Linked DNA regions of Streptomonospora nanhaiensis. The protein of the gene in region 1 interacts with the protein of each later gene in a pairwise test. Links are inferred from orthologs where the notes say so. Each region holds a gene or a part of one and is shown on either strand. Other genes may lie near its edges.

What was found.
Region 2: the proteins of ndk (region 1) and HNR12_RS04480 interact in binary tests that used the Escherichia coli proteins (3 or more experiments, as listed by UniProt). The link is inferred for Streptomonospora nanhaiensis from one-to-one orthologs.

Annotation. Positions count from the first base shown.
Region 1 is NZ_JACCFO010000001.1:5,348,841-5,360,355, reverse strand. Bases 8,531-11,515 are described here. They hold ndk (nucleoside-diphosphate kinase), read right to left. Parts: upstream 10,236-11,515; coding sequence 9,825-10,235; downstream 8,531-9,824. Other genes in these bases: HNR12_RS23740 (bifunctional folylpolyglutamate synthase/dihydrofolate synthase), read right to left, coding at 10,720-11,515; HNR12_RS23745 (DUF4233 domain-containing protein), read right to left, coding at 10,370-10,717; HNR12_RS23755 (rod shape-determining protein), read right to left, coding at 8,589-9,623; mreC (rod shape-determining protein MreC), read right to left, coding at 8,531-8,587. Also shown: HNR12_RS23790 (Rne/Rng family ribonuclease), read right to left, coding at 1-109; HNR12_RS23785 (TIGR03936 family radical SAM-associated protein), read right to left, coding at 262-1,002; HNR12_RS23780 (TIGR03960 family B12-binding radical SAM protein), read right to left, coding at 1,602-3,536; rod shape-determining protein RodA, read right to left, coding at 3,632-4,816; mrdA (penicillin-binding protein 2), read right to left, coding at 4,870-7,065; rod shape-determining protein MreD, read right to left, coding at 7,062-7,607; more of mreC, read right to left, coding at 7,604-8,530. UniProt on the Escherichia coli protein: Major role in the synthesis of nucleoside triphosphates other than ATP. The ATP gamma phosphate is transferred to the NDP beta phosphate via a ping-pong mechanism, using a phosphorylated active-site intermediate.
Region 2 is NZ_JACCFO010000001.1:1,031,703-1,046,994, forward strand. The notes cover bases 6,100-9,027. They hold HNR12_RS04480 (uracil-DNA glycosylase), read left to right. Parts: upstream 6,100-7,190; coding sequence 7,191-7,865; downstream 7,866-9,027. Other genes in these bases: HNR12_RS04470 (glycoside hydrolase family 15 protein), read left to right, coding at 6,100-6,326; HNR12_RS04475 (MgtC/SapB family protein), read left to right, coding at 6,369-7,079; HNR12_RS04485 (NACHT domain-containing protein), read left to right, coding at 7,996-9,027. Also shown: HNR12_RS04455 (AMP-dependent synthetase/ligase), read right to left, coding at 1-1,648; MocR-like transcription factor YczR, read right to left, coding at 1,790-3,214; membrane protein YczE, read left to right, coding at 3,417-4,010; more of HNR12_RS04470, read left to right, coding at 4,503-6,099; more of HNR12_RS04485, read left to right, coding at 9,028-11,367; HNR12_RS04490 (SIR2 family NAD-dependent protein deacylase), read right to left, coding at 11,402-12,175; HNR12_RS04495 (sulfotransferase), read left to right, coding at 12,626-13,510; HNR12_RS04500 (hypothetical protein), read right to left, coding at 13,507-13,665; HNR12_RS04505 (alpha/beta hydrolase family protein), read right to left, coding at 13,854-14,681; HNR12_RS04510 (RidA family protein), read right to left, coding at 14,795-15,229. UniProt on the Escherichia coli protein: Excises uracil residues from the DNA which can arise as a result of misincorporation of dUMP residues by DNA polymerase or due to deamination of cytosine.

The DNA.
Region 1 (11,515 bases):
GGGGTGGGGCGAAGGTCGCGGTGCGGGCGGCCGGTGCCGCTTCAGCCACTGTGGTTTCAATTGTACCCGCGGTGCCTTCGGCACCGCTGTTGGGCTCGTTTTCGAGCATCCGGGCGGTCTCCCGTCAAGTCCTCGGGCGCGGCGTCGGCGTTCGCCGCCTCGGCCGCTGCGCGCGCGGACTGTTGTCGCTATGTCGGCGCCGGCAGCCCGTGGGCCACCGGGGCAAAGTCGTCTTGGGTCGCCCGCGTCCCCCGAGTGAGTTCACGCATCGGACGCACTCCGCGCGGGCGAGGACGGCGGTGGTGCGGGCTGCGCGCGTCCGACCGGATCGGCCTGGGCATCCGCTGCTGCGAGCGGATCGGCGATCGTGTCGGACGTGTCGTCGAGCGGCCCCTGCGCCAGCCGGGTCATCACAGGCGATGACAGCGGCGCGAGGTCGGCCACCTGGCGAAGGCCGTTCACCACGTCGTCCGGTCGAACGGCAGGTGTCGTGTGCCGAACGACCATCCGAAGTATGGCATATGTCTCGTGTCGGACCCCTGTGGCGCGCCCGTCCACCCGCAGGTAGCGGACCGCCGCACGGGCGTCGAAGCGGCGGCGGCCCTTTTTGGTGAGCCGCTCCACCTCAACCGTATCGGCCGCCATGAAGGCGGCCACCGCCTCCGCGGCGTCGTCGGGGGCGACGCCGGGCAGTTCCACCGTCCACTCCGATGCCTCAAGGCGGTCGGCCAGACCGCCCGGCATCGCCTCCACGACCTCGACCACGTCGAGCCCGTCGGGCAGCGCGGAGTCGAGGCGGACGCGGACCGCGTCGGGTTCGGCGGGTTCGGCCAGCGTGATCTCGAAGTACTCCGCCTCACTGGCCACCCCGGTGGGGGCGGCGTTGACGTAGGAGATCTTCGGGTGCGGCGTGAACCCCGCGGAGAACGCGACGGGGACCTCGGCGCGGCGCAGGGCCCGCTCCAGCGCGCGGGCGATGTCGCGATGGCTCGCGAACCGCATCCTGCCGCGCTTGGCGTAGCGGACTCGCAGCCGCGCGCCAGTGCGTCCGGTGGAGGGCTCGGTGGTGCCCTCATGTGCGGGGGGCAGTGCTGCTCCTTTCCTCGGTAACTCCCGGTGGGACGGGCCGAATTCCTCCCCGACCCACCCACCTGGGAGATTCACGTCTTACTTCAGCGTACGGTGCGCGCCGGGGAGCGCGCGCCACCGGCGCCGGGGTAGGCCCGGCGGCCGCCCGAAACGGCCCGCACACCGGATGACCGGATGCCGCGCCGCGCCGCTTCGGATCGCCCACGTATGTGCTGTTCCCGGTGGCACCCCGGTTGAAAAGCGATCTTCGGGGCGGATCCCCCGGCCCCGCGCGTGGCCGCATCAGGCCACACACCCTGCTGACCTGCGTGAAGACACATGATCAAAAAATCTTTGAGCAATCCCGCCGGGCGTGCAAACCATCGGCACCCCCTACCCGTCTTACTTTGCGTATGGCCCGGCGCGAGCGGGGCGCCGGGCCATACCTGGTCTTCGAAAGCCGTTCGCGGCTCATCGGGGCGCCGCGGCCACCTGGCCGCGGCGCCCCGATCGCGTTGCGGGGCGCCCGCGCCTCAGACCACGCTGAGCGGCAGCACCCGGCTGGGGTCGCTGGGACCGATCTGGATCTCGGTGCCCATGCTGGGGCAGACCCCGCAGTCGTAGCAGGGGCTCCACCGGCAGTCGTCGACCTCCACCGACTCCTCGCCGTGCAGCGCGTCCTGCCAGTCCTGCCACAGCCAGTCGCGGTCGAGCCCGGCGTCGAGGTGGTCCCAGGGCAGGACCTCGTCGCGGTCGCGCTCGCGCACGGTGTACCAGTCCAGGTCCACCGGCTCGCCGACCAGCGCCCGTTCGGCGCAGGCCACCCAGCGCTCGTAGGAGAAGTGCTCGCTCCAGCCGTCGAACCGGCCGCCGTCGCGCCACACCTCCTCGATGACCCGGCCCACCCGGCGGTCGCCGCGCGAGAGCAGGCCCTCGACGATGGAAGGGCTGCCCTCGTGGTAGCGCAGGCCGATCGACTTGCCGTAGCGGCGGTCGGAGCGGAGTTCGGCCCGCAGCTTGGCCAGGCGGGAGTCGACCACCTCGGCCGGGGTCTGCCCGGCCCACTGGAAGGGTGTCTGCGGCTTGGGCACGAACCCGCCGATGGAGACCGTGCAGCGGATGTCGGAGCGGCCGGTGACCTCGCGGCCGGTGCGGATGACCGCCTTGGCGAGGTCGGCGATCGCCAGGACGTCGGCGTCCTCCTCGGTGGGCAGGCCGCACATGAAGTACAGCTTGACCTGGCGCCATCCGGCGGCGTAGGCGGCGGTCACCGTGCGGATGAGGTCCTCTTCGGTGACCATCTTGTTGATGACGCGGCGCATGCGCTCGCTGCCGCCCTCGGGCGCGAAGGTCAGGCCCGAGCGCCGCCCGTTGCGGGTGAGCTCGTTGGCCAGGTCGATGTTGAAGGCGTCCACCCGGGTGGAGGGCAGTGACAGGCCGGTGTTGGTGCCCTCGTAGCGGTCGGCCAGGCCCTTGGCGATCTCGGCGATCTCGCTGTGGTCGGCGCTGGACAGCGACAGCAGCCCGACCTCCTGGAAGCCCGAGGAGCGCACGCCCTGCTCCACCATGCGCTCCACGGTGTCCTTGGAGCGCTCGCGCACGGGCCGGGTGATCATGCCGGCCTGGCAGAACCGGCAGCCGCGGGTGCAGCCGCGGAAGATCTCGACGCTGTAGCGCTCGTGCACCGACTCCGCCAGCGGCACGATGGGGTTCTTGGGGTAGGGCCAGTTGTCGAGGTCCATGACGGTGTGCTTGGCCACCGTCCACGGCACGCCCGGGCGGTTGGGCCGGTAGCCCTCGATCCGGCCGTCGGGCAGGTAGCTGACGTCGTAGAAGCGCGGCACGTAGACCCCGCCGCCGGCGGCCAGGCGCAGCAGCAGGCCGTCGCGGCCTCCGGGGCGGCCCTCGCGCTTCCACTCGCGGATGACCTCGGTGATGGCCAGCGCGATCTCCTCGCCGTCGCCCAGCACCACGGCGTCGAGGAAGTCGGCCACCGGTTCGGGGTTGAACGCCGAGTGCCCGCCGGCCAGCACGATCGGGTGGTCGCCGGTGCGGTCGGCGGCGTGCAGCGGGATGCGGGCCAGGTCCAGCGCGGTGAGCATGTTGGTGTAGCCCATCTCGCTGGCGAAGCTGATGCCCAGGACGTCGAAGGCGCCCACCGGCCGGTGGGCGTCGACGGTGAACTGCGGCACGCCGTGCTCGCGCATCAGCCGCTCCAGGTCCGCCCACACCGCGTAGGTGCGCTCGGCCAGCACGCCCTCGCGCTCGTTGAGGATCTCGTAGAGGATCTGCACGCCCTGGTTGGGGACGCCCACCTCGTAGGCGTCGGGGTACATCAGCGCCCAGCGGACCTCGGCCGCGTCCCAGTCGCGCACGACGGAGTTCAGCTCGCCCCCGACGTACTGCACGGGTTTCTGCACCTGCGGAAGCAGCGCCTCCAGTTGGGAAAACACGCTTTCGACGGGCATGGTCCACCTCTAGGTCGGCTGGTGCCGTATGGTCGGTCGGTCTCCCCAGCTTAGCCACCGCGCCCCCCGCACCGGCCCGTGCGCGCCCGGCCCCGCTAGTCCACGCGCCGGTCGCGGGCGTAGATGTTGAGCACCAGCCCCAGGATGGCCAGGTGCGCGATGGTGGCGGTGCCGCCGTAGGAGACGAACGGCAGCGGCACACCGGTGATGGGGCTGATCCCCAGGGTCATGCCGATGTTGATGAAGCTCTGGAAGCACAGCCAGGCCGCCGCGCCCAGGCACACCATGCGGGCGTAGGGCTGCTCGCACAGGGCGGCGATGCGCAGGACGCGCCACAGCACGAACGCCAGCAGCCCGATGATCAGCACCCCGCCGAAGAACCCCAGCTCCTCGCCTGCCACGGTGAAGATGAAGTCGGTGTGCTGCTCGGGCACGAACCGGCCGCGGGTGTGCTCGCCTTGGAACAGGCCGGTGCCGTTGAGGCCGCCCGAGCCGACCGCGATCATCGACTGGTTGGCGTTGTAGCCGGCGCCGCGCGGATCGGCCCCGGGGTCGATGAACGTGGTGAAGCGCTGGAGCTGGTACTCCTCCAGCAGCCCGAACCACACCACGCCGAAGGCCGACGCCAGCCCGGCGCCCACCAGGCCCGCCACCCACAGCACCGGCGCCCCCGACAGCGCCAGCATGCCCAGGTAGGTGGCCATGAGCACCAGTCCGGTGCCCAGGTCGGGCTGGGCGAGGATGAGCCCCAGCGGCACCGCCAGCACCACCAGGCTGACCAGCACGTCGCGGCTGGTGGGCGCGAACTCGCCGTCGCGCGGCTCGCCCAGCAGCATCGCCACCGCCAGGATCAGCCCGATCTTGGCGATCTCGCCCGGCTGCATCTGCAGCCCGCCGATGACCAGCCAGGACCGCGAGCCGTTGATGGTCTCGCCCAGCGGGGTGAGCACCAGCACCAGCCCCAGCACCGCGGCGGCGTAGAGGAACGGCGCGTAGGCGCGGGAGACCCGGTAGTCCACGGCGGCGGCCACCACGAACGCCGCCGCGCCCACCCCCAGGTGCAGGATCTGCCGCTCGGCGTGGCCCAGGGCGGTGCCGGGGTCGGCGGGGTCGTAGGTGGCCGAGGCCACCAGCAGCACGCCCAGCAGCGACAGCGCGGCCACGGCGCTGATCAGCGGCCAGTCCATGCGGTGCGGCAGGGTCGAGGCGAACAGCCGCCCGGCGCGGCCGCGCAGGCCGCGGCCGCCGGGCTGCGGGCTGGTAGTGGAGTAGGTGGTCATGGCACTCCTGCCGGACTCGCGGCGGGCAATGGCGGGTGCGGCCGGGCCGCGCGTCAGTCGCCGGTGTCGGGCGGCGGCGCGACGGTGCCGTCGGAGCGCACCCGGGGCAGCTCCTCGGGCGGGGCGGCGCCGGGCATGGCGGGCTCGCCGACCTTGGGCTTGGCGTCGCCGCCCGCGCCGGGCTCGGCACCGGAGATCCCGTAGATGCCCTCGTAGATCTCGCGGACCACCGGGGCCGCGGCCACACCGCCGGTGCCGGCCTCGGGCAGCATCGCCACGACCGCGAACTGCGGGTCGTCGGCCGGGGCGTAGGAGGCGAACCAGGCGGAGTCCTCGCTGCCGGTCATGGTGGCGGTACCGGTCTTGCCCGCGATGGAGACCTTGTCCTGGGGGAAGCCGTCGAAGGCCCCCCGCGCGGTGCCCTCCTTGGGCACCTGGGTCAGCGCCCGCTGGAGGTACTCCAGGGTGCGGTCGTCGATGGGCAGGGTGCCCGCCTTGACCGGCTCCAGCTCCTCGACCCGGGTGCCGTCGGCCGAGAGGAACCCGCGCGCCACGCGGGGCTCGTACAGCGTGCCGCCGTTGGCGATGGCGGCGTAGGCGCGGGCCAGCTGCAGCGGGGTCACCAGGACGTCGCCCTGGCCGATGGCGAAGTTGATGGCGTCGCCGGCCCGCCAGCGGTTGCCGTCCAGGCAGTGCTCGTGGGCGGCGCGCTTGAGGTAGGCGGCGTGGCCGGGGTCCTCCTCGGCGACCTCGGGGTAGCCCTTCTCGGCGCGGCGGCAGGACTGCTCGCGGGTGTCCTCCCAGTACTGCTGCTTCCACTGGCGGTCGGGGATGCGCCCGCTGGACTCGTGGGGCAGGTCGATGCCGGTGGGCTGCCCGAAGCCGAACCCGCGGGCGGTGTCGGCCATGATCTCCTTGGGGTCGTCCTTGGGCGAGGTGCCGCCGTCCTGCAGCCAGGTGTCGTAGCCGAACTGGTAGAAGACGGTGTTGCACGAGACGACGATGGCCTTGTGCAGGCTGACGCTGCCGTGGCCGCCGCCCTCGAAGTTCTGCCAGGAGCGGTTGCCCAGGTGGACCGACCCCGGGCAGCTGTAGGTGCCGTCGAGGTCGGCGCCGTTGCGCACGGCGGCCGACAGCGAGGACACCTTGAACGTGGAGCCGGGCGGGAACTGCCCCTGCAGGGCGCGGGAGATCAGCGGCTCGCCGGCGTCCTCGCTGAGCAGCTGGTCGTAGGTGGCCTGGTCGATCCCGCCCTGCCAGACCGAGGGGTCGTAGGTGGGCAGGCTGGCCATGGCGATGACGTTGCCGGTGCGCACGTCCAGCACCACGGCGGCCCCGGAGTCGGTGGGCCGGCCCTCGGAGCGGGCGCGCTCCACGCCCGCCTTGAGCGCGTCCTCGGTGATGCGCTGCACCTTCTGGTCGATGCTGGTGACCAGGTGCATGCCGGGCTTGGGCGGGGTCTCCTCGACGACGCCGTTGACCCCGCCCTGGCTGGTGACCGCCAGGGTGCGGGTTCCGGCGGTGCCGCGCAGCCGGTCGTCGTAGACGTACTCCAGGCCGTCGCGGCCGACCTGGTCGACACCGGAGAACTGGGCGCGCAGCTCCTCGCGGGCCTCGAACTCCTCCTGGGTGATGGGCTGGAGGTAGCCGAGCATCTGGGCGGCCATGTCGCCGTTGGGGTAGTCGCGCACCGCCATCTGCTGGGCGGAGATGCCGGGGAACTCGGTCTTGCGCTCCATGATCTGCAGCGCGACGCGGGGGTCGATGTCCTCGGCCAGCGGGATGGGCTGGTAGGGCGATCCCGGCCAGCACGGGCGGCCGGTGTCGGGGCCGCACAGCCGCACGCGGTCGCGCAGCCGGGCGAAAGGGACGTCGAGGACCTCGGCCACCCGGCGCAGCACGGCCGCGCCGTCGTCGGGCTGGTTGAGCAGGGTGTGGAAATCGGCGGTGACGGTCAGCTCGGTGCGGTTGCGCACCAGCGGGCGGCCCTGGGAGTCGAGGATCTTGCCGCGCACCGCCGGCACGATGAGCTTCTGGGTGTGGCTGGCCAGCGCCAGCTCGTGGTAGTGGCCGGCCTGGGGCACCTGCATGTACCACATGCGCGCGGTCAGCGTGGCGAACAGCACCAGCACCAGCACCTGGGCCAGCAGCACGCCGCGCCGCTTGTGCGCGCCGCGCACCCCGGGCACGCCGGCCTCGCGCCGGGCGCGCCGGCTGGCCAGCCGGTAGCGCTTGCGCAGCGGGCTCATCGTCCCAGCCCCCTCGCGGTCTCCCAGGGCGCGGGCAGGTCGGAGTGGCCCTCGCCGGTGAGCCGCCGCATGGCCGCACCCAGCGGGACGAGCACCAGCGGGCTGACCAGGACGGTGGCGGCGGTGCCGCCCAGCACGGCGGCGGCGCCGGTGGCCCAGCCGACCCGGGGGTCGCCCAGGACCAGGCCGAGCAGCGCGTAGCCCAGGGAGACGCCCAGGGCGGCCAGGGCCGCGGCGATGTAGGGGCCGGCGCCGGCGCGCACCCCGGTGTCGCGGATGGAGGCCACCAGGAAAGCGGCCAGGCACAGCAGCAGCGCCTGGCGGCCGATCTCGTGGTCGGCGGGCGGCAGGATGTCGGCGGCCAGCCCGGCGGCGAACCCGGTGGCGGCGGCGGCCGTGGGCGGGGACCACAGGGCGACGCCCACGACCACCAGCAGCACGAGGTCGGGCACCAGGCCCCACGGCAGCGGGAGGCGGTTGAGGACGGCGGCCTGGACCAGGACGGCGGCGGCCACCAGCAGCACGGCGGCGGCGGTCTTCATCGTCGGCCCTCCTGGGGGTCGCCGGATCCGCCGGTGTCGGAGGCCGACTCCGAATCCTGGGAGTCGGCCTCGTCGCCGGCCTTTTCGGGTTCCGGTGCCTCGCGGGGCGGGCCCGGAAGGAGGGAGTCGCGGGGGTCGTCCTGCGGTCCGGCCACAATGACCCCCACGACGTCGAGAGAACCGAAGTCAACGGCGGGCCGGGCGTGACCGGTGCGGGTCAGCGAGCCCGGGGTTTCGTTGACGGAGGTGATGGTGCCCACCGGCACCCCGGGGACGAACGGCGCGTTGTCGTGCGAGCCCAGGGTGACGATGCGCTGGCCGGGCTTCATCCGGGCGTCGGCGCTCATCAGCTCGAAGCTCATCGGCTTGGCGCCGCCGACGGCGCCGGTGCCCTCGGCCACGCCGATCTCCTGGGAGCCCTCCAGCCGGGCGCCCACCGCCGAGGCGCGGTCGACGGCCGGCAGCACGGTGGAGGTGTGCCGGCCGGCGTGGGTGACGCGGCCGACCAGGCCGTCGCCGTTGATGACGGTCATGTCCTCGCGGACGCCGTCCTCGCGGCCGACGTCGAGGGTGACGGCGTCGGAGAACCCGCGCGCGGTCACCCGGGTGACGGCCTGGGCGGGAACGATCTCGTAGCCGCCCATGCCCGAGAGCTGGAGGAGGTCGTCGAGCTTCTCGGCGCGGCGGGCGTCGCGGTCGCGCGCCGCCAGCTCGGTGCGCAGCTCGCGGTTGCGCTCCTCCAGTTCGGCGATGCGGTCGCGGGCGGCGGGCGCGGCGGCCAGCGCGGCGTAGGCGTCGTGCACCGGGGCGGTCGCGGCGCTCACCCCGGCCGACACCGGGCCGAAGGCGAGTTCGCCGGCGCCGCGGGCGGCGGCGGTGACGGGATCGGCGCCCTCGCGGGAGTCGAGCACGATCAGCGCGAGGGCGGCGGCGACGAGCAGCCCGACGACCAGCCGCGACCGGGAACTGTCGCGCCGCATGTCAGCGCCGCCGATCCGGGACGAGGACCTGGCTGAGCCGTTCGTAGTTCTCGACGCAGGTGCCCGAGCCCACGGCGACGGAGTCCAGGGCGTTCTCGGCGACGTGGATGGGCATGCCGGTCTCGTGGCGCAGGCGGTCGTCGAGCCCGTGCAGCAGGGCGCCGCCGCCGGTGACGGCGATGCCGCGGTCCATGATGTCGCCCGACAGCTCGGGCGGGCACTTGTCCAGGGTGGTGCGCACCGCGTCGATGATGGCGGTGACAGGCTCCTCGATGGCCTGGCGGACGTCGGCCGCCGACATGACCACGGTCTTGGGCAGGCCGCTGATGAGGTCGCGCCCGCGCACCTCGGCGTGCAGCTCCTCGCCGCCGGTGGGGTAGGCCGACCCGATGGCGACCTTCAGCTCCTCGGCGGTGCGCTCCCCGATCATCAGGGAGTACTCCTTCTTGACGAAGGTCATGACCGCCTGGTCGAGTTCGTCGCCGCCCACCCGGATGGACTGGGAGGTCACGATGCCGCCCATGGAGATCACCGCGACCTCGGTGGTGCCGCCGCCGATGTCGACCACCATGTTGCCGGTGGGCTCGTGCACGGGCAGGCCGGCGCCGATGGCCGCGGCCATGGGCTCCTCGATGATGTAGACCCGCCGCGCGCCGGCCTGGTAGCCGGCCTCCTTGACGGCGCGGTGCTCCACCGAGGTGATGCCGCTGGGCACGGCGACGATGATGCGGGGCTTGGCGAAGTGGCGGCGCCGGTGGATCTTCTGGATGAAGTAGCGCAGCATGCGCTCGGTGATCTCGAAGTCGGCGATGACGCCGTCCTTGAGGGGGCGCACGGCCGTGATGTTGCTGGGCGTGCGGCCGATCATCTGCTTGGCGTCGAGGCCGACCGCGACGATCTTTCCGGTGGAGGAGTTGAGCGCGACCACCGAGGGCTCGTTCAGCACGATGCCGCGACCGCGCACGTAGACCAGGGTGTTGGCGGTGCCGAGGTCGACCGCCATGTCGCGGCCCAGGAAGGCGAGGTTATTGGTCATAAAGCATCCTCAGCGGCCCCAAACGGGTGAGGCCCTCGCGGGGCGGTCAATACGGACTCGTTCCAGCACGGATGTGGATCCAGTACCCGTATCGTAACGCTGAGTGGCCGCCTGGCTACGCAAACACACCGGATCGATCCGGCGTGGGATGACCAAAAAAAGCGCCGGGCACAGCCCGGCGCGGCGGTGGGGCCCGGGGCCTCAGGCGGCGAGGTCCGGGAAGAACAGCTTGATCTCGCGCTCGGCGGAGTAGGTGGAGTCCGAGCCGTGCACGATGTTCTGCTGGACCTCCAGCGCGAAGTCGCCGCGGATGGTGCCCGGCGACGCCGAGACCGGGTCGGTGGCGCCGGCCAGCGCGCGGAACGCCTCGACGGCGCGCTCGCCCTCGACCACCATCGCCACCAGCGGGCCGCCGGTGATGAACTCCACCAGCGAGTCGAAGAACGGCCGCTGGGCGTGCTCCTCGTAGTGGGTCTTGGCGGTGTCGGCGTCGAGCGTGCGCAGGTCCATCGCGACGATCTTCAGGCCGCGCCGCTCGATGCGGGAGATGACCTCCCCGATGATGTTGCGCCGCACGCCGTCAGGCTTGATCAGGACAAGGGTGCGCTCCACGGTGCTGTGCTCCTCGGGAGTCGGGGCTGGTTGACGACCGGGGTCGGCACCGGGCGGCGCCCGACGCGCGGCGCAGGCCGCCCCTGGCCGAGGTAACTGTATCGCCTGCCATCGCCCCGGGTGGAACCGCCGGCTCAGGCCCCGCCCTCGGCGGCCGCCCGCTCCCGCTGGGCCTGCATGGCGTCGGTGCGCCGGCCCAGCACCACCGCCCACACCCACAGCCCGAAGAACACCACGCCCATCAGCGCCAGCCCCGGAACCAGGAACCCGGTGGCCACGAACGCCGCCTGCAGCGCCCAGCCGGCGTAGTAGGCCCAGCGGAACCGCTGGAGCGCGGCCAGCACGAGCGCGGCGGCGGCCAGGCCGCCCCACACCGCCCCGGCCACGGCCGGGGGGATCTGCACGATCTGCACGGCCACCGGTACGGCGAGGCCGATCACGACGACCTCGATGGCCAGGACCACGGCGCACAGCCTGCGCACGGTCACTCCCCCTTGATGAGATGGACGGCGTCGCCGGCGGTGACGACCGAGCCGGTGATGATGACGCCCGTTCCGGTGGGCTCCCCGTCGGCCTCGGCCAGGGCGATCGCCTGGTCGATGGCGTCGTCCAGGCGGTCGGCCCGGTGCACGCGCTCGGGACCGAACACCGGCTCGGCCACGGCGGCCAGCTCGGCCGGCGCGAGGCTGCGCGGCGAGGAGTTGCGGGTGACCACGACCTCGGTGAGCACCGGCTCCAGCGGCTCCAGGATGCCCTCGACGTCCTTGTCGCCCATGATCGCCACGACCCCGATCAGCCGGACGAACCCGAACTCCTCCTGGAGGGTCTCGACGGCCGCGCGCATGCCGGCGGGGTTGTGCGCGGCGTCCACGAGCACGGTGGGCGTGGTGCGCAGGATCTCCATCCGGCCCGGCGACTCCACCCCGGCCAGGGCCGTGGCCACGAGTTCCGGGTCGAGCCGGTCGTCGTTCTCGCCGGGGGCGGCGAACGCCTCGACGGCGGCGACCGCCACGGCGGCGTTGCCCGCCTGGTGGGCGCCGAACATGGGCAGGAAGAGGTCGTCGTAGCCGCCGCGCAGGCCCTTGAGCGAGAGCTGCTGGCCGCCCACGGCCAGGTCGCGGTGGACCACGCCGAACTCCAGGCCCTCGCGGGCCACCCGCGCGCCGACCTCGGCGACGCGGCGCATCAGCGCCTCGGCGGCGGGCAGCTGCTGCTGGGCGAGCACGGCGATGGAGCCGGGCTTGATGATGCCGCCCTTCTCCTCGGCGATGCCCTCGACG
Region 2 (15,292 bases), 4.3 Mb from region 1 along the record:
CCGCGTCGATGCCGTGGGCGGCCGCCCACGCGGGCGCCACGTCGGGGTCCAGCGTCAGCAGCGCCACCGGGTAGGGGCGGCGGTCGGCGTAGGCCAGGGCCTGCCCGATGAGCGGGTGCTCCTTGAGCCGGTTCTCGATGACCGCGGGCGGGATGTTCTCGCCCCCGGCCGTGATGATCAGCTCCTTCTTGCGGTCCACGACGTAGAGGAACCCGTCGTCGTCCAGCCGCCCGATGTCGCCGGTGTGCAGCCAGCCCTCGGCGTCGATGAGCGCGGCGGTCTCGTCGGGGCGGTTGAGGTAGCCGGCGGTGTTGACGGGGCCGCGCACCAGGATCTCGCCGTCGGGCGCCAGCGCGATCTCCATGCCGTCGGAGGGGCGGCCCACGCTGCCGAAGCGGTAGGCGGTGGGCCGGTTGACGGTGACCGCGCCGCAGTTCTCGGTCATGCCGTAGATGTCGCGCAGCAGGACACCCAGCCCGGAGAAGAAGCGCAGGGTCTCCTCGGGCATCGGCGCGGCGGCTGTGGTGAAGGCCGTGCAGCGGTCCAGCCCGACCAGCGCGCGGACGGGCCGCAGCACCCCCTCGTCGACCTCGGCGAAGCGCCGCTCCAGCTCCCGGCCGCGGGTGCGGCCGTACTGTCCGGCCTCCAGGTAGGCCCGCGCGACCTCGGCGGCCTCCTCGACGGCGGCGCGCCGCTCGGCGGGGGCCGCCGCCAGCGCGGCGGTGAGCCCCGCCTGCAGCTTCTCCCACACGCGCGGCACCCCGAACAGCCCGTGCGGGCGCACCAGCGGCAGGTAGGCGCCCAGCTGCCGGGGGTCGGGGCAGAAGTGCAGGTGCCCGGCGATGCGGATGGGCAGGTAGGCGCTGAGCACCCGCTCGGCGATGTGGGCCATGGGCAGGTAGGACACCGAGCAGCCGCCGAAGGGCAGGTCGTTGGCGCGCAGCGTGATGGTGACCTGGTACAGCACCTGGCGGTGGGACTCCGGTACGCCCTTGGGCGCGCCGGTGGTGCCGGAGGTGTAGAGCAGGGTGGCGCTGTCCTGGGGGCGCACCGCGGCCGCGCGCCCGCGCACGGGGCCGGGGTCGGCGGCGTGCGCGCCGCGCCCGGCCCGCACGAACTCCGCCCAGCTCACGAAGCGGGGGCCGGCGCCGCCGCCGGAGCTCGGCACCGCGCCGGCGTCGAGCAGCACCACGGTGCGCAGGCCGGGCAGCCGCTCCAGGGCCGCCGCCCAGCGCTCCAGTTCGGCGGCGCCCTCCAGCACGGCGACCGCCGCGCCGCAGTCGCCGGCGACGAACTCCACCTGCTCGGGCGCCAGCGTGGGGTAGACGGTGAACGGCACCCCTCCGGCGTGCACCGCGCCCAGGTCGGCGACGAGGTGCTCGGGGCGGTTGCCGAGCATGAGCGCCACCACCTCGCCCGGGGCCAGCCCGTGGACGACGAACGCGGCGGCCGCCTCCAGCACGGCGAGGCGGTACTCGGCCCAGGTCAGCGTGGCCCACTCCCCGTCGGCGGTGCCGGAGGGGCGCCAGGACAGCGCGGGCATGTCGCCGTGCCGCTCGGCGGTGTCGCGGAGCCAGTCCACGAGGGTCAGTCCGCTGATCTCGTCCTCGACGTCCCGCCGGACGCGCAGGGTCTCGCTGGGGTCCATCGCCGCTCCCGTGTGTTCCACATCACGCCGCCTGGCGCAATCGGACCACGGCCCGCCCACGCCCGCAAGCACCGCGCGGGGCACGGTTTCGACGCGGCGCGGGGCGGTGGGACGGCGGCTCCGCCAGCGGGGGCCGCCGTACTAGACGTAGAGGTCGTGGCGCGGGGCGCCGGGACGGGCCGCGGTCTCGGCCCACGCCCGCGCCAGCCGCTCCACCCCGTCGGCCAGGACCTCGGGCGGGAGGGTGTAGGACAGCCGCACGTAGTGCTCCAGCGTGCCGTCGGCGCCGAACAGCGGCCCGGGCGCGAGGTGCACGCCGTGGCGGGCGCCGGCCTCGCGCAGCGCGGTGGCCGCCGGGCGCGGCAGGCCCGCCCACAGCACCAGGCCGCCGGAGGGGCGGGAGCAGCGCCACTCGGGGATGCGCTCGCGCAGCACCGCCACCAGGGCGTCGCGGTTGCGGGCGAGCTGCCGGCTGCGTTCGGCGCGCACCCGCAGCATGTCGGCGAACAGGTGGGTGACGGTGAGCTGGTCCATCAGCGAGCTGGAGAGGTCCACGCGCTGGCGGGCCGCCGCCAGCCGCTCCACCATCGGCGGGGTGGTGCGCACCCAGCCGATGCGCAGCCCGCCCCAGAACGTCTTGGCCACCGACCCCACGGTGTAGACCCGGCCGTCGGTGTCGTGCGCGGCGGTGGGGGCGGGCTGGTCGCCGGAGTCGATGGCGAGTTCGGCGACGCTTTCGTCCACGATGAGCGCGGCGTCGGCGCGGCGGGCCTCGGCGACCACGGCCGCGCGCTCCTCGTCGTCCATGAGGGCGCCGGTGGGGTTCTGGAAGTCGGGGATCAGGTAGGCCAGGCGGGGGCGGAACCGGCGGAACGCGTCGAGGACGTGGTCCATGTCCCAGCCCGAGGGCGTGACCCCGGCGGCGCGCACCTGGAGGCCGTGGCGGCGGGCGGCGTCCAGGGCGTGGGGGTAGCTGGGCGACTCCGCGAGCAGGGTGTCGCCGGGGTCGGCGAGCAGTCCCAGCAGCAGCGCCACGGCGTGCTGGGCGCCGTTGGTCACGCAGATCTGCTCGGGTGCCGTGGGCAGGCCGCGCTCGACGTAGCGCCGGGCGATGGCGTGGCGCAGTTCGGGCAGGCCGCGCGGGTTGTAGCCGATCCCGCCGACGTGGGCGGCGAGCTGGTCCACTGCCAGGCGGGCGGCCTGCTGGAGGCCGTCGATGGCCGCGGGCGCGGCGATGCCCAAATCCACGTGCTCGGTGTGGGGCAGCAGCTGGCCGCCGCCCGGTCCGGAGTCGGGCAGCACGGTCCAGCTCCCGGCGCCCTGGCGGCTGTCGAGGTAGCCGTTCTCGCGCAGCCAGGCGTAGGCGGCGGTGACGGTGTTGCGGCTGACTCCCAGCGCCGCCGCGAGGTCGCGCTCGGCGGGCAGGCGGGTGTAGGTGGGCACCCGGCCGTCGAGCACGAGGCCGCTGATGGCGCGCGCCACTCCCAGGTAGTAGGGCCGCTCGCGCGCGGCGGCCCCGATGAGGCGGGCCAGTAGATGGCCATTGATCCGTCGTTCACCGACCACGAAAGGTGCCACTTTCCCGAATTGGCGCTGTTCTCCGCCCAAGAAGCGGTCCAACATTACCCGAGTGGCTCACAAGTTCTCACGCACTACCCGTGCTCCCGGTGCGGAGCCCTCCGCACCCGGACCCCTGTCCCGCCTGGCCGGCCGCGTCCTGCTCACCCCGGCGCTGCCGCGCCCCCGCCTGCGCCGCCTGGCGCACCTCATGGTGGGGCTGCACCTCTACGGCCTGGGCTGCGCCCTGCTGATGGCCGCCCGGCTGGGCTCGATGCCCTGGGACGTGCTCCACCAGGGGCTGGCCCGCATCACCGGGCTGTCGGTGGGCACCTGGATGATCCTGGTCGGCGGCATGGTGATGCTGCTGTGGATCCCGCTGCGCCAGCGCCCCGGCGTGGGCACGCTGTCCAACGTGCTGCTGGTGGGCGTGTGGACCGACCTGTGGCTGCGGTGGCTGCCCGAGCCCGAGGCGCTGCCCCTGCGCTGCCTCATGCTGGCGCTGGGCATCCTGGCGATCGCCGGCGCCACCGCACTCTACATCGGCGCCCGGCTGGGGCCGGGCCCGCGCGACGGCCTCATGGTCGGCCTGGCCGAGCGCACGCCCTTCTCCCTGCGCCTGGCGCGCACCGCCATCGAGGTCGCCGTGGTGGCCGTCGGCGTGCTGATGGGCGGCACCCTGGGCGTGGGCACGCTGCTGTTCGCCCTGGTGATCGGTCCGCTCACCCAGGCGCTGATGCCGCTGGGCGCGGTGCCCGACCCCGCGCCGCCGCGGACCGGCTCCCCCTCCGCCCCCGCCGCCTGACGCGCGGCCGGGTGGCCCGGCCGGGCCGCCGGGTGGCCCTTCGGCGGCCCCGCCCCGCGGCGACCGGAACCGGTCACCGCGGGGCCGTCCGCGTCCGGTCCCGCCGCCCGCCGATTACGGCGCAATAACGGATTCTCAGACACAAACCAGGGGCCCGCACCGGCAATCAGCCCCTCCACTCCCCCATGCGGGCATTACCGAGCGCGTCCGCCATTCTCCGACCCGTCCCCGACCGTACGCCCACTATCACCTGACGCACATTTGCTTCGGCTTCCACCTGCGAAGGCCCGGTAGCCGGTAACGTGACCGCAGCGGTACACAAAGGCGTTTCCGGGCCATCACCCCTTCGCGGAACCGGTCGTGGGGGCGCAGAGCCCCACTCCGGTCGCATACCGCGTCGCAGCCGCGTGTCCCCAGGGTGGCCGGGAGTTGGATACGGTACGTCCGCGTAGACGTGATCTTGATTGACGAGGTTTCAAGGGGGTGAGTCGCGTGTCCGGCCTGATCGAGGATTACGCGCTGATCGGCGACATGCAGACCGCTGCTCTCGTTGGGCGCGACGGCTCCATCGACTGGCTCTGCCTTCCCCACTTCGACTCCCCCGCGTGCTTTGCCGCGCTGCTGGGCGACGAACAGAACGGCAACTGGTGGATGCGCCCGGCCAACGGCGAGCCGCGGGCCACCCGGCGGCGCTACCGCCAGGAGACCCTGATCCTTGAGACGGAATGGGACACCCCTGAGGGCACCGTCCGGGTCATCGACTTCATGCCGCCGCGCGGCGGCGCACCCCACATCGTGCGCATCGTCGAGGGCGTGGCCGGGACCGTGCGCATGCAGACCGCGCTGCGGCTGCGGTTCGACTACGGCAACGTGGTGCCCTGGATCCACCGCAGCGGCACCGAACTGGTGGCCATCGCCGGCCCCGACGCCGTGTGGATGAGCTCGCCGGTGCCGCTGGAGGGCCACAACTTCGTCCACGACGCCACCTTCACGGTGAGCGCCGGCCAGCGCGTCCCCTTCGTCATGACCTGGCACCCCTCCCAGGTCGAGGAGTCCGACCACCTCGACGCCGAGAAAGCGCTGTCTCGCACCGAGCGCTTCTGGCGCCAGTGGGTCGACCAGTGCACCTACGAGGGCCAGTACCGCGACGCCGTGGTCCGCTCCCTGATCACCCTCAAGGCGCTGACCTACCGCCCCAGCGGCGGCATCGTGGCCGCCCCCACCACCTCGCTGCCCGAGGAGATCGGCGGCGTGCGCAACTGGGACTACCGCTACTGCTGGCTGCGCGACGCCACCATCACGCTGGAGGCGCTGATCCGCAGCGGCTACACCGACGAGGCGCAGGCCTGGCGCGAGTGGCTGGTGCGCGCGGTGGCGGGCGAGCCCCAGCACATGCAGATCATGTACGGCGTGCGCGGCGAGCGGCGCCTGGCCGAGTGGGAGGCCGACTGGCTGCCCGGCTACGAGAACTCCCGCCCGGTGCGCATCGGCAACGCCGCGGTCGGCCAGTACCAGCTCGACGTCTACGGCGAGGTCATGGACGTCCTGCACCTGGCGCGGCGCAGCGGCCTGCACGGCGGCGAGCACGTGTGGGGCCTGCAGCGCTCCCTGGTCAACTACCTGGAGTGGTGTTGGGACGAGCCCGACGAGGGCCTGTGGGAGGTCCGCGGCCCGCGCCAGCACTTCGTCCACTCCAAGGTGATGGCCTGGGTGGCGGCCGACCGCGCGGTGCGGATGATCGAGGACTTCGGCAAGGAGGGCCCGATCGAGCGGTGGCGCGCGCTGCGCGACACCATCCACGCCGAGGTCTGCGAGTACGGCTTCGACTCCAAGCGCAACACGTTTACCCAGTACTACGGCAGCAAGGAGCTGGACGCCGCCCTGCTGCTGATCCCCGAGGTCGGGTTCCTGCCCTACGACGACCCCCGCGTCATCGGCACCATCGAAGCGACTCGCGAGGACCTGATGGTCGACGGCTTCGTGATGCGCTACCGCACCGACCGCGAGGGCACCGCCGACCACCTGCCCGGCGACGAGGGCGCCTTCCTGGCGTGCAGCTTCTGGATGGCCAACGCCCTGCTGTCCATCGGGCGCGAGAAGGAGGCCGGCGAGCTGTTCGAGCGGCTGCTGGCGCTGCGCAACGACGTCGGGCTGCTCGCCGAGGAGTGGGACGTCAAGAACAACCGCCAGGTCGGCAACTTCCCCCAGGCGTTCAGCCACGTGCCGCTGGTCACCACCGCCCTGAACCTGTCCCACCACAACGGGCACCGGCGCGGCCCCGACCCCGCCGAGGGCGCCGCGGGCACCGAGGACTGACCCCGGCCGCACAACCCGCCCCGGCGCGGGTACCTCTGCTCCATGGCGGATTTCATGGGGAGTCTGGAGGGCCAGGGCTGGCCGCAACTGGCGGCCCTGGCCGTCGCGCTGGTGCTGTGCTCGCTGATCGGCCTGGAACGCGAACTGCGGCAGAAGACGGCGGGGCTGCGCACCCACACCCTCGTGGGAGTGGGCGCCGCGCTGTTCATGGTCGTGAGCAAGTACGGCTTCTCCGACGTCCTGGGCGACGACGTCATGCTCGACCCCTCGCGGGTGGCCGCGCAGATCGCCTCGGGCATCGGCTTCATCGGCGCCGGGGTGATCTTCGTGCGCCAGGACATCGTCCGCGGGCTCACGACCGCGGCCACCATCTGGGTGGCGGCGGCCGTGGGCACCGCGGCGGGCGGCGGCCTGTGGCTGGTGGCCACGGCGGTGACCGCGGCGCACTTCCTGGTGGCGCTGGGCTACCCGCCGCTGCTGCGGCTGGTCACCCGCGCCCGCCCGGCCACCGCGCCGGTGCGGGTCTCCTACCTCGACGGCATGGGGGCGCTGCGCACCATCCTCACCGAGATCACCGGGCGCGGGTTCGACGTCCGCGAGGTGTACACCGAGCGGGCCCACCCCCGGGGCGCCGTGATCGACCTGGTCGTCCAGGTGCGCGGCAACGGCAAGGTGGACCAGTTGGCGGCGGCGCTGTCGGAGAGCGAGGGGGTGCTGTCGGTGCGCACGGGCGAGCCGGGCGAGGAGGAGTGAGGGCGGGGCGGGGCCCGCGCGCCGGGCGCGCCGCGCGGCCGGCCGCTAAGCCCGGCCCACCCGGCCTTTCGGGCGGTCTGAGGCGTCACAGGCGACCGCTAGGGTGCTGCCATGTCAGGCAAACCCTTGAACGAGATCATGGACAGCGGCTGGGCCGAGGCGCTGTCACCGGTGGCCGACCGGATCAGCCAGATGGGCGACTTCCTCCGCGACGAGGTCGCCGCCGGGCGCACCTACCTCCCCGCCGGCGAGAACGTGCTGCGCGCCTTCCAGCAGCCGTTCTCCGACGTGCGGGTGCTGATCGTGGGCCAGGACCCCTACCCCACGCCCGGCCACGCAGTGGGCCTCAGCTTCTCGGTGGCCCCCGACTGCAAGCCGCCCGGCAGCCTGCGCAACATCTTCCAGGAGTACAGCGACGACCTCGGGCTGCCGATGCCCTCCAGCGGCGACCTCACCCCCTGGACCAAGCGCGGGGTGCTGCTGCTCAACCGCGTGCTCACCGTGGCGCCGGGCCGGCCCGCCTCCCACCGCGGCAAGGGCTGGGAGGAGGTCACCGACCAGGCCATCCGCGCGCTGGCCGCCCGCGACGTCCCGATGGTCGGCATCCTGTGGGGCCGCGACGCCCGCAGCCTGCGCCCGCTGATGCCCGCCGTCCCGTGCGTGGAGTCCACCCACCCCAGCCCGATGTCGGCCAAGAACGGCTTCTTCGGGTCGCGGCCGTTCAGCCGCGCCAACGCGATGCTGGAGCAGCAGGGCGCCGAGCCGGTCGACTGGCGACTGCCCTAACCGGGCCCCGCGCGCCCGGACGCACGCGGCGCCGGGGGCGTGGGTCGGGTTTGAGCGGCGGGGCGGCGCCGTACTTGAATGGGCGCGGCCCCGCCCGCCGCACCGCCCCCCGATGTGAAAGGCCCCGCCGATGGCACGCCGCCTCCGCTACGCCGACGCGCTCCGCCTCCTGGGCCGCGACGACTCCGCCGTGCTCGACGTCGGCGAGAAGCTGGCCGACGGCGGCCTGGCCGCGCTGGGCGTGCCCGACCTGTTCGGGCTGCGGGCCGAGATGGTGCGCATCGGCCGCCGGGCCCTCACCGGGCTGCGGGAGAAGATCACCGGGGTGAGCCGCATGGACCGCACCGAGCGCGTGGCGGCCGCGCTGGAGGTCCTGGTGGTGGTGTCGGCCTTCGAGGGCCTCGGCCGGGCGCTGGAGGACGCCGGGGCCCCGCTGTCGGCCGACGGCCTCCGGCTGACGACCGCCGAGCAGTGGGAGCTGGCCGACGAACTCGCCCACCCCGACACCCGCGACGGCATCTCGGCGTGGCTGGACCCCGAGAGCCGGGCGGTGGAGTGGATGACGCTGGCGGGCAACCTGTATCCCGCGCTGACCGGGAGCGGGCAGGGGCGGTCGGAGCCGCGCCCCGACGAGGAGGCGTGGGAGCGCTTCGAGTCGGCGTGCACCCGCCACGCCGAGCGCCACTTCACCGAGCTGTTCCGCCAGTTGGCCGCCGACGTCCCCGAGTTCGGGGTGTGGGCGGCCATGGCCGAGCACGCGGCCACCCGCGACCGGGTCGCCGAGGTCCAGACCGGGCTGGGCGGCCTGCGCGACACGCTCGCCGCGATGGAGCCGCGCGCGGCGGCCGACCGCCGCCGCGCCGAACTCGCCGCCGTGTACCGGGCGGCGCTGGACCGGCCGCTGCTGCGCACGGCCGACCTGCCCGACGGCCTGCGGCTGCCCACCCTGGAGTCGTCCTACCTGGCTCCGGCGGGGCGGCTGCAGGTGGTCACCACGGGGTCGGCGCCGTCCTCGGAGTCGGCGTGGGCCCGCGTTCCGCTGCGGGAGGACCTGCAGACGGTCCTGGCCGGGCTGCTCACCCAGCCGGGGGCGGTGCTGCGGCCGATCGTCATCCTGGGCCACCCGGGCGCGGGCAAGTCCGTGCTCACCGAGATGCTGGCCGCCCGGCTGTCGGCGGCCGACTTCCTGCCGCTGCGGGTCGAACTGCGGGCGGTACGGCCCAACGCCCCCATCCACGCCCAGATCGAGGAGGGCCTGGCGGCGACCCTGCACACCTCGGTGGAGTGGCGCGACCTCGCCGACGCGGCCGAGGGCGCGCTCCCGGTGGTGATCCTCGACGGGTTCGACGAACTGCTCCAGGCCACCGGGGTCAACCGGTCGGACTACCTGGAGCAGGTGCAGGAGTTCCAGGACCGCCAGCGCACCATCGGGAATCCGGTGGCGGTCATCGTCACCAGCAGGACGGTGGTGGCCGACCGGGCACGCTTCCCCGCCCTCACCCCGGTCCTGCGGCTGGAGCCGTTCGACGACCGGCGCGTGGCCCGCATGGTGGGGATCTGGAACGGCGCCAACGGCGCGGCCCTGCGGGCGCGCGGGCTGGTGCCCCTCTCCCCCGAGGCGGTCCTGCGGTTCCGGGAGCTCGCCGAGCAGCCGCTGCTGCTGCTCATGCTGCTGGTCTACGATTCGGCCGACAACGCGCTGGCGCGGTCGGAGGCGGGGCTGTCGCGCAGCGCCCTCTACGAGCAGCTGCTGACCATGTTCGCCGAGCGCGAGGTCCGCAAGCACCACGCGTACCTGGCTCCGGCCGAACTGGAGCGCGCGGTCGAGGACGAACTGCACCGCCTGGAGGTCGTGGCGCTGGCCATGTTCGCGCGGCTGCGCCAGTACGTGACAGCGGCCGAACTGGACCAGGACCTCGCGGTGCTGATGCCCGACGCCGGGGTGCGCCCGGCCGACCCCGGGCTGCACGGCGCCCTCAGCGACGCCCACCAGGTGCTGGGGCGGTTCTTCTTCGTGCACGAGTCCCAGGCCCGGACCGACGCGCACAACGCGAGCGTGTACGAGTTCCTGCACGCCACGTTCGGCGAGTACCTGGTGGCGCGGGCGGTCACCGCCGAGCTCGCCGAGCTGCTGGAGGCCCGCCGGTTCGCCGCGCGCCGCCACCGGGGCGCGCCGCCGCTGGACGACGGCCTGTTCTACGCGCTCACCTCGTTCGCGCTGCTGGCGGGCACCCGGCCGATGGTGGAGTTCACCCAGGAGATGCTCGACCGGCGGATCGCGGGCGACGACGCGGAGCGGGCGGCCTACCGGGAGCTGCTGGTGGAGCTGTTCCGCGAGGCGCCCTACCCGGCGGCCGGCCGCTCCTACACCGCCTACCAGCCGCGCCGGATGCCGGTCACCGAGCGCCAGGCGTCCTACACCGCCAACCTCGCCCTGCTCGTCACGCGGGTGTGCCCGGAGGGGATCGAGCTGAGCGAACTGCTGGGCACCGACCGGGGCTGGCTCTACGAGTGGGGCGGGCTCGCCTCGCAGTGGCGCCGGCTGCCGAACTCTCAGTGGCACGGCCAGGTCGACGCGATCCGGCTGCGCCATCTGGACTTCGACGGCCCCGCGCCGCGCAGTGTGCTGACGCGGGAGGACCACGGACCCGTGAACGTCGGCGAATGCGTCGGCTTCGAACTGGTCTCGGAATCCCGCGAGCCGATCTCGGTCCGCAATCCCTACGGCGTCGTCCTGCCCTACCAGTCGCTGACGTCGACCCTGCTGCGGTCCAGCGCGATGCGCGTCCAAGGGTCGGTGGGCCGCATGGTGATCGTGCTGCTGCCTTACCTGGCACACGTCGGCGACGAACTGGCGACCTGGCTGGCGGGTCCGCATGGCGGGCAACCGTGGTCGGAGGCGCACGACATCCTGGAGTTGCGCCTGGGCCCGCCCCGGCCCGCCACTGAGAACGAGGCGCGCCGGCGGCTGCGGTGCTATCGGCGGCTGCTGACCGGCGCGCGGCTTGACGGCTCCCATGTGCTGGTGCTGCGGCAGGCCGTGGAGGACCTCTCGCAGCTCAGCGACGGGGAGTCGGAGCAGGGCGGTTCCTACGGGGACACCCTGCGGCGAACCGTGCGCTTTGCCCTCTCCCAGTTCGAAGGGCTCTCCCCCGAGGTCGCCGCCGCGCCCGGAGCGCTGGAGCGGGTGCTCCACCGGCTCACCCGCGAGGACCCGAAGACGGAAGCGGGCCTGGGGTCGCCGCAGGAGGTACTGGACCGGCTGCGCGCCTCCGGCTCCTCTGACCCCGCCCAGGGGTGGGCCGGACGCGTCCGCCTCCGCGCCGAGGGCTCCGACCAGGTCGGTCCCTCCCCCGCCGACGCGGGCCCCGCCACCGGGGCCGGCGGGGCCGTGATGTCGTCGGCGGGGCCGGCACCGGCTCAGCAGGGCCCCCGGCCCGAGACCCATCCCTTCGACCCGCCCTACGGCCACAGCGGCTCCGGGGCGGGCGTACCCGGCTGAGGCGCCGACGCGGCCGCGCCGCCCGCCGAGGCGGCTAGCGCGCGGCTCCCAGCGCGTAGGCGGCCAGCGCGGGCACGACCTCGCCGATGGGGTCGCGCAGCACCGCCGTGGCGCGGTCGTCGTAGGGGGTCTCCTCGGCGTTGACGACGACCAGCGGGATCCCGCCGTCCAGGGCGATGTCGCACAGGCCCGCCACCGGGTGCACCGCAAGCGAGGTGCCGATGGCGACGAACACGTCGCAGGTGGCGGCGGCGTCCACGGCGCGCTCCAGCACGTCGGTCTTGAGGCGCTGGCCGAAGGAGATGGTGTCGGCCTTCTGGATGCCCCCGCAGATGACGCAGCGGGGGTCGGACTCCTCCTCCAGCCGGGCCAGCACCTCGGGCGTGGGGGTGAGGGCGCCGCAGCCCATGCACACCACCCAGTGGATGGTGCCGTGGACCTCGATGACGTAGTGGTCGTCGGTGCCGGCGGCCTGGTGGAGGCCGTCGATGTTCTGGGTGATCAGGGCGCGCAGCCGCCCGGCGCGGTCGAGGTCGGCCAGGGCCCGGTGCGCGGCGTTGGGGCGCGCGGTCCAGGCGGGGTGGTCGCGGCGCATGCGCCACACCCGGCGGCGGACGTCGGCGTCGGACATGTAGACGTCGAAGTCGAACAGGGCGGCGGAGCCGGGGTCGCGGGTCCACACGCCCTGGGGGCCGCGGAAGTCGGGGATTCCGGAGTCGGTGGAGATCCCCGCGCCGGTCAGCACGGTCAGCCGGTCGGCTCCGGCCAGGAGCGGCGCGATGTCGGCGGGACGGGCGGCTGCGGTCATTGCGGTCGGTCCTCGGGTCGGGAACGGTCGGGCGCGGCGTGGGCTCGGCCGCGGCGGACTGAGGATGCCGATCATTGTGGCAGCGCGGCCGGGCGGTGCGGAAACGGCGGGGCGGGAGCGGGCGAGCCCGGGTGCTCGGGGTGCGCGGGTGAGCCGGCTCACGGGCGGATCACACATCGACCACGTATCCAGCACTTCTCGTCGCCCACCGCACCGGACATACCTGTGCAAGTGGTGCTTCACGGTAATCTCACGTGCCAGTGGGGAGCGAGAAGGACTCGCCGGCACACGGCCGAGGGACGTTCGGCGACGCGCCGACACCCGGGGAAGACGAGGGCGCTCAGGGGCGATGGGGTTCGCTGCGACGCAACGGCGGCCGAGGCCGCGCCCGGCCGCACCGGGGCCGGAAACACCCGGAACCCGGCGAAGAGTGCAAAGATCTCCTCAGCCATGAAACAGCCGCCCTACATTCTCGTCGTGAACGGGACGAAGGTCCACCGACCGGTGTTCGTCCTGGGCGCCCCGCACTCGGGTGTTGACCTGATCGCCCACGCGCTGGACCGCGCCCCCGGGTTCCACATCGGATCGGGCCACCCCTCGGTGCTGGACTCGGTCTACGCGCTGGCCCGGCGGCCCTCGATGGCCGAGGACCGCGCCTCGGGCACGGCGAGCCTGCTGCGGGCGGCGTTCGCGGAGTCGTGGCAGCTCACCCCCCTCACCTGCCCCATGTGCCCCGGCGGCCCCGTGCCGGCGCGCGAGGCCGCGGCCCCGTGCCGGCACGCCGCCGAGACCGCGCGCTACGGCGACGCCAGCCCCGACCTGCTCTACTGCGCCACCGCGCTCAGCGCGGCGTTCGACGACGCGGCGTTCGTGCAGATCATCCGGGACGGCCGCGACGTGGTGGCGGACATGCTCGCCGACGAGCGCGCGCTGGCGTGGTTCCGGCCCGCCCTGGCCAACCTCGAACACGAACTGCCCAACCCGTTCTTCGGTATCGAGACCGAGGAGGAGCGCGCGGAGTACCCGAGGCTGTCCAACGCCGCCAAGTGCGCGCTGCGCTGGCGCGGGGCGGTGCGGCTGTCGGCGCGGCTGCGCGGCGCGCTGGGCCCCGACCGGCTGATGACCCTGCGCTATGAGGACGTGTTCGGCGGCGAGGTGGAGGCGGCCGAGCAGCTGCGGGAGTTCACCGGGGCGCGGGTGTCGGCCCTGGAGCTGGTGCGCGAGGACTCGGGCGTGGGCACGTGGCGCAAGCGGCTGGGCGTGGAGGAGCGCGAGGCGGTGCGGACGGTAGCGGGCGCCGAGCTGTCGCGGCTGGGCTACGCCAAGGGGCACTAGTAGGCGGGACTCCCGCCGGCGCGCGGCCAGAACCCGCGGTCGGGCGGGTACCTGCCGTCGGGGCGCTGCCCGGGGACGTTCGCGCGGCGCTTGGCGCGGAGGACGGCCTGGGCGGGCTCGTGGCGCCCGACGGGGCCGATGCCGGCGACGGGCACGGGACCACCTCCAACAGGGCGGACGGTCCGGACGGGTGGTGCGGGCCGCCGTACCCGTCCGGCCGCACACTCCCGAAGGCGGGGACCCCGCACCGCCGGATCCAGCGCTGCCCGCGCGCCTGTGGACAAGTCTCGCCGCGGGCACGGGACCGCCGGCCGGGCGGCGTGCGCGCGGCAGCCGGCCCCGGTCAGGCCCGCGCGCGGTCGAGCCACGCGCGGACGGGCGTCCAGGCCGGGTGGGCGGGGTCGATGACGGCGAAGTGGTCGGCCTCGGGCGGCTCGACGTAGTCCACCGCGTCGCCGGCCGCCCGCGCGGCCTCGACGTAGGCGCGGCTCTGCGCGACGGGCACCCGGCGGTCGGCGGCACCGTGCACCACCAGCTGCGGCGTGCCCAGGGGCAGCCGGTGCAGCGGCGACGCGGACTCGGGGTCGGCCGGAGCGGGGCGCTCTTCGCCGGCCGGCCCTGTGGGCTCGCCACCGGGCCCGGCGGGCTCGGGCGGGTGCGCGGGCGCCAGGAACTCGGCGACCGCGCCCTCCCCCAGACCCCGGTCCGCGGCGGCGCGCAGGTCGGTCACGGGAGCCAGGGCGACCACGCCCGTCAGCGGCGATCCGGGCGCCGCCATCAGCGCCAGGTGGCCGCCCGCGGAGTGGCCCACGGCCACCACGGTGGCGGGGTCGCCCGGCTCGGCGCCCTCGGCCAGGCGGGCGCCCAGCAGAGCGAGCGCGGCTTGGACGTCCTCCAGGGTCTGCGGCCAGCCGCCGCCGTCGCCGCCGGTGCGCCGGTACTCCACGTTCCACACCAGCCACCCGCGGTCGGCGAGGTGGGCGGCGACGGGCTCCATCAGGCGGGTGTCGTGGGCGGCGCGCCACCAGCCGCCGTGCAGCAGCACGGCCACGGGGAACGGCGCGTCGTCGTCGGCCGCGGGCTGATGGATGTGCACCACCTGGCCGGCGTGCCCGCCGTAGTCGAAGACGTGCCTGCTGTGCCGGGCCGGGCCCGTGCTCGCATTGCCCATCAGATGCTCCCGTCCGCTCCGCCGCCGGGTGGTCCGCCCATCCTGGCGGGTGCCCTCGGCGACGGGGCGGTCACCCCCCGCCCTCGGTGCGGGCGGCGGGCGCGGCGCCCCGATCAGGTGTCGGCGGCCCACGCCTCGATGTCGGGGACCACCGCCACGCCCATCAGCTCCACCTTGGCCTGGGGCACGATGAGGGCGGAGACGCCGAGCAGCGCGATGGCGGGGTAGTGGCGTCCGAAATGGCGCCGGTAGATGGTGCCCAGCGCGTTGGTGTTGGCGCGGTAGGCCCCGATGTCGGTGGTGAACACCTGCATGCTGACCAGGTGCCGGGGCCGGCCGCCCACCGCGGCGAGGGCCTTGACCACGTTCTCCAAGGCCAGGTCGAACTGCTCGACCAGGCCGGCTTCGGGGATCACGCCGTCCAGGCGCTGCGCGGTCTGGCCGCCGAGGTAGACCGTGCGGCCCGGCGCGGCCACCACGGCATGGGCGAAGCCGACAGGCTGGGCCAAGGTCAGCGGGTTGACGATCCGGTGCGCGTCCGCACCCATCCGGCGCCCCTTTCCACTCCGGCCGGCCACTCCTGGCGAACGCAGAGTCGCTGTGCGCGCCGT